Regions from separate parts of the Chroococcidiopsis sp. CCALA 051 genome, predicted to be linked through region 1. Evidence: riboswitches for the same ligand, from Rfam matches in the RefSeq annotation. Region 1 holds a riboswitch; the other holds the start of a gene.
The links. Region 1 has a riboswitch for cyclic di-AMP ahead of C7Y66_RS17670 (glycosyltransferase). Riboswitches for the same ligand answer to the same signal wherever they lie in the genome.

Region 1 (2,474 bases):
TTTCTTTTGTATCTACAATATAAATCCGGCTCGATCGCTGTCCAGGTACGATCGTAAAGCGGCGAGATTTACTCGCGTCACCGTGACACGAACTACATGCATTCCAACCAAAATGATGTAACTCATCGCCTAAATAAGGCATCGGTAAGCGATGAATTACCTGAGAATATGTCGGAGAGTCAGGAGCGACATCAATCGTCGCTAAATAATCTGGTGCTTCAATTCCCGTACCCGTATAAAGGGCGATCGCATATAATATCTTTTCTCTCTCTGCTTGCATCGCCGCTTGGGGAGATGCATAGCCAGGACCGCAGCAAGTATGATTGGTCATTGGTCATTTGTCGTTGGTCATTGGTTAAGTGCGGATACGACATGTCATATCTCTACAGTTAACCGTCTACTAATAACAAAACTAGCATTGATTGCTAGGAATACCGTACTATGTTTGTATTTCTTACAGATGGCTGAGATCCAGCAGTTGTAAATCAATTGTCAAATTACTGTTCATCTGACTGTGACGCGCTAACAGCACTTGAACGAATGACAACCTTCACGAGTAGTTCACAACTCAAATAGAAGTTTCACATACAATACTTAACAATCTGACTGAGTTTACTTCATAGTTTGTAACTTTTATTGACAGAACGTAGGGAGCGTGGTTTAGGATGTAGTTAACCAGATTAAATAAGTCAGCCTAATCCAATCATAATTGGAGCGGAGGAACCGAATTTTGGGGCTTATCTCTGAGATAAACAGAGAGGGACATCTCTCAGTCCTAGCCCGTCAGCTAACTTCGTCGGCATTGAGAGGAGACTGTAAAGATCGAAGATTTCTAGATCCCATTCAGTGTCCTTGGCTGGTTTAAACCTGCTACGTTTTACCTGTACTTGGTGCTAAGGAATTGATTCCTGATGGCAGCCAGAGGCAGGAAAGCTAGCCATAAGGAGAAGTAAACCAACAATGTTAGAAAAACAGAATCGCATTGCTTTAATTTCTGTTGATGGCGATCCAGCGATTGAGATTGGGCAAGAAGAGGCTGGAGGTCAAAACGTTTACGTGCGCCAAGTCGGTCTTGCCCTTGCCCAGCAGGGATGGAAAGTCGATATGTTTACTCGCCGTAGCCGGAAAGAACAAGCGGCGATCGTGCAACACAATGCTAATTGTCGCACAATTCGGTTACCAGCGGGAGCGCCAGAATTTATCGGACGGGACGAACTATTCAGTTATTTACCGGAGTACGTCAAAGCTTTCCAAGCTTTTCAACAACAGCATGGATTTCGTTACTCGCTCGTCCACACTAACTACTGGCTATCTGCTTGGGTGGGAATGCGATTGAAGCAACTGCAACCTTTGAGTCAGATACATACATATCACTCGTTGGGTGCAGTTAAGTACAGAAATATTGACGAGATTCCAGCGATCGCAACTAAACGGTTAGCAGTAGAAAAAGCTTGTTTGGAAACAGCGGAACGGATAGTCGCTACCAGTCCTCAAGAACAAGAACACATGCGATCGCTTGTTTCAACCACAGGACAAATTGATATTATCCCCTGCGGTACGGATATAGACAGATTTGGGTCAATCGAACGCGAAGCAGCGCGGCAGCAGTTAGGAATTGCAACAAATGAAAAAGTCGTGTTGTATGTCGGTCGATTTGACAAACGTAAAGGGATTGAAACCTTAGTGCGATCGGTGGCAAGATTGCACGCAGCAGGTCGGACTAACTTGAAATTAATTATCGGTGGTGGCAGCCAACCCGGTCGCTGTGACGGCAGAGAACGCGATCGCATTGAAGGAATTGTTGGAGAGTTAGGTTTAGATACGATAACTGTTTTTCCAGGTCGCTTGGACGATCGAATTTTGCCAGTTTACTACGCCGCTGCCAATGTTAGTGTCGTCCCCAGTCACTACGAACCTTTTGGTTTGGTAGCAATTGAAGCGATGGCAAGCCGAATTCCCGTGGTTGCTAGCGATGTCGGCGGTTTGCAATTTACCGTAGTTCCAGAAGAGACGGGATTACTCGCACCTGCTAAAGATGACGTTGCGTTTGCCCAAGCGCTCGATCGCATTTTAGCCGATTCTAGCTGGGCAAGAAAGTTAGGGGAACGAGGTCGGCAACGGGTAGAAAATCATTTTAGCTGGCAAGGTGTAGCAATCGAATTAGGACATTTGTATACCACATTGAATTCAGCCACGGTTGAGACGAGTAGAGCGATCGCAGCTTAGCAATAGTAAACGTTGGATAGCAAACTGCACAAGGAGAAATACCATGTTAAGGATTGGGGATTTCGTGCAACACAAGCAAGCAGATCTAACTGGTGTTGTCATCGGTTACGGACATCAGATAATTGATGACATTTATTTGCCAACATTAGTGGTACATTTAGATCGAAGCAAAAGTTTCAGCCGCAAAGGTATTATGGAAGATCTATCTTCCAAGTGGTTGCCTGTGGAAACAAAAATGCATACTCATG
Region 2 (2,474 bases), on a different contig from region 1:
TGCCGTGACGGTGAATTGTCATTGCCGCACATAGGGGGGCATGACGCGCGCCTTCTGCCCCTGTCCTGGCGTTGGTGACAGCACCACTGACAACGGGAGCAGCATCGGTACGTCCGAAGATGATGCCATCTCGCGAAGTTCCCCAGCTAGCTTCGCGGTTGAGTTTGACATTTAGTCCGTACTTGCGGAAAAATCCTTTCTGCCAAGCGATCGCAAATGGGGCGCAGTCGTTGACTGGTACGTAACCTACGGTCAAATTTGGTTTTTCTAAGGTTTTCGGATCGACTATTTGTTCGATCGCTGCGGCTTCTGCTGTAAGTCCTGTGGCGCTTCTGTCGCCGCTAATCGCGCAACCACCCAGCGACATTCCCGCCGCTGTCGCGCCTATTCCTGCTAAAAACTCGCGTCGCGTCCAGTTGTTCATGGTTATTTGTCATTGGTCATTGGTCATTTGCCAGACAAATAGTAGAGACGTTACATGTAACGTCTCTACATGCGCAAATTTATGCGGGGCGGCGGTGGATGACTAGAGATTCAATTTTGGCAACGGCGAAGTCTAACAGTAAGCCTGTTAAGCCAATTACCAATACTGCGAGGAAGACGGAACTAAGATTGAGGCGACTCCATTCATCCCAGACAAAAAAGCCAATCCCAACACCACCTGTGAGCATTTCTACAGCAACAATTACCAGCCAAGCGATACCTAAACTAATTCGCAAGCCTGTAAAAATATAAGGTAAACTAGCGGGCAAAATAATTTTAGTTATCTGTCTCCAACGTGGCATTTCTAAAACTCTAGCAACGTTGATATAGTCTTTCGATACGCTAGAAACACCCAAGGCTGTATTAATAATTGTGGGCCACAAAGAAGTAATAAAAATTACAAAAATTGCCGAAGGATCTGCCAAATTAAAAATCGCTAAGGCGATCGGCAACCACGCTAAAGGCGATACAGGTTTGAAGATTTGAATAATGGGATTGAGTGCCATCATTGCTGGCTTTGACATTCCAATCAAGAAGCCAACAGGAATTGCTACTGCTGCGCCTAAAGCAAATCCGATTAATACTCTTCGCAGACTTGCCAACAATAGCCAGCCAATGCCTAAATCGCCTGGACCGCTTTGGTAAAATGGATTGAGAATGTAGTCTAAATTCGCTACTAGTGCTTGTGGTGGAGTAGGCATTAATTCGGGATTGACAAGAGCGATCGCCCACCACAAAATAATGATGCCCAAGAAACCAGCGGCAGGTAACAGAACAGCATCCCTGATAACAATCGGTCTAACCCTTTTCCACGCAGCTTGTCCGGCTACTGCTAGAGTAGCAAGATTTAACTGAAATATCATATTGATACTCCTCAGAGTTAATCGCAGGTACGTAAAATCGAGCAGTACCAGATAGGAACACTGATGAGTTCAAAACATTAATGAAATAATGCTTACTCTTCAGTCTCCTCTCAATGCCTACGAAGTTAGCTGACGGGCTAGGGCTGAGAGATGCCCCTCTTAAATTAAGATAAGCCCCTTACAATTGGTTCCTCCGTTCTAGCTTCATCTATATACATGTGAAGGACTAGATTAGGCTGACTTACTCTAACTTTCCTAAGATATCATCGCTATTTCTCTACCGTCAATCATTCTGTAGATATATGTATTTATTTGGTAATTGGTGATTGGTAATTGGTAAGTGGTAAGGCAGCGAGCGGAGTTTTTGGGTAGCGATCGCAAATCGCAAATGACAAATGACCAATTAAATCAAAAACCGAATTGTAACGTATATAGCAGCAACTATTAATTGGACTGCCATTACGGGTAAACCATATTTGAGAAAGGTTTTAAATGAAATTCGCCGTCCGTGTTGTTCGGCAATTCCGGCAGCAACTATGTTAGAAGAGGCTCCAACTAAAGTTCCGTTTCCACCTAACGTTGCACCAAACATCATGGCATAAAACAGAGGTAATACTTCTGCTGGCAACTCTCCTGTAAAACTTTTTTCTAGAATTACTGGCGATGCCAAACCAATATTGACTACATACTGTTTGAGTAACGGAACCATTGCCACAACCAAAGGAATGTTTGGCACGACGCTTGAGACTATACCAACAAAAAAGAGTAACGCTAGCGAACCTAAAGCAATATTTTTTCCTAAAATTGCTGCTAGAACACCAGAAAGGCTAGTCACGACTCCAGTTTTCTCTAGTCCACCAATTAAGACAAAAATGGACATAAAAAATATTAACGTACTCCAATCGACATCTCGCAAAATATTATTAACTGTATCAATTTTGCTATGATGTGACAGTAACAATGCTAAAGCTGCACCTAATAAAGCTACCGCAGCAGGAGAAATTGGAATTGGTAACATTTCCCCAATAACAAAGAATGTTAAAACACCAGCAATCAAAACAATCCCTAATGTTAAAACTTGAGGATGATTAATTTTTGGATGGGGAAGATGTTCTAAATCTTCTAAAT

Region 2: linked by a shared signal. The riboswitch ahead of ntrB (nitrate ABC transporter permease) and the one ahead of C7Y66_RS17670 (glycosyltransferase) in region 1 are both predicted to bind cyclic di-AMP.

Annotation. Positions count from the first base shown of each region.
Region 1 covers NZ_PYCI01000071.1:16,040-18,513, reverse strand. The annotation lists gene C7Y66_RS17675 (selenium-binding family protein) at 1-331, opposite strand, end outside; cyclic di-AMP (ydaO/yuaA leader) riboswitch at 682-817, shown strand; gene C7Y66_RS17670 (glycosyltransferase) at 961-2,226, shown strand; gene C7Y66_RS17665 (hypothetical protein) at 2,270-2,474, shown strand, end outside.
Region 2 covers NZ_PYCI01000048.1:35,329-37,802, forward strand. The annotation lists gene C7Y66_RS13785 (ABC transporter substrate-binding protein) at 1-424, opposite strand, end outside; gene ntrB (nitrate ABC transporter permease) at 504-1,346, opposite strand; cyclic di-AMP (ydaO/yuaA leader) riboswitch at 1,446-1,594, opposite strand; gene C7Y66_RS13795 (ArsB/NhaD family transporter) at 1,750-2,474, opposite strand, start outside.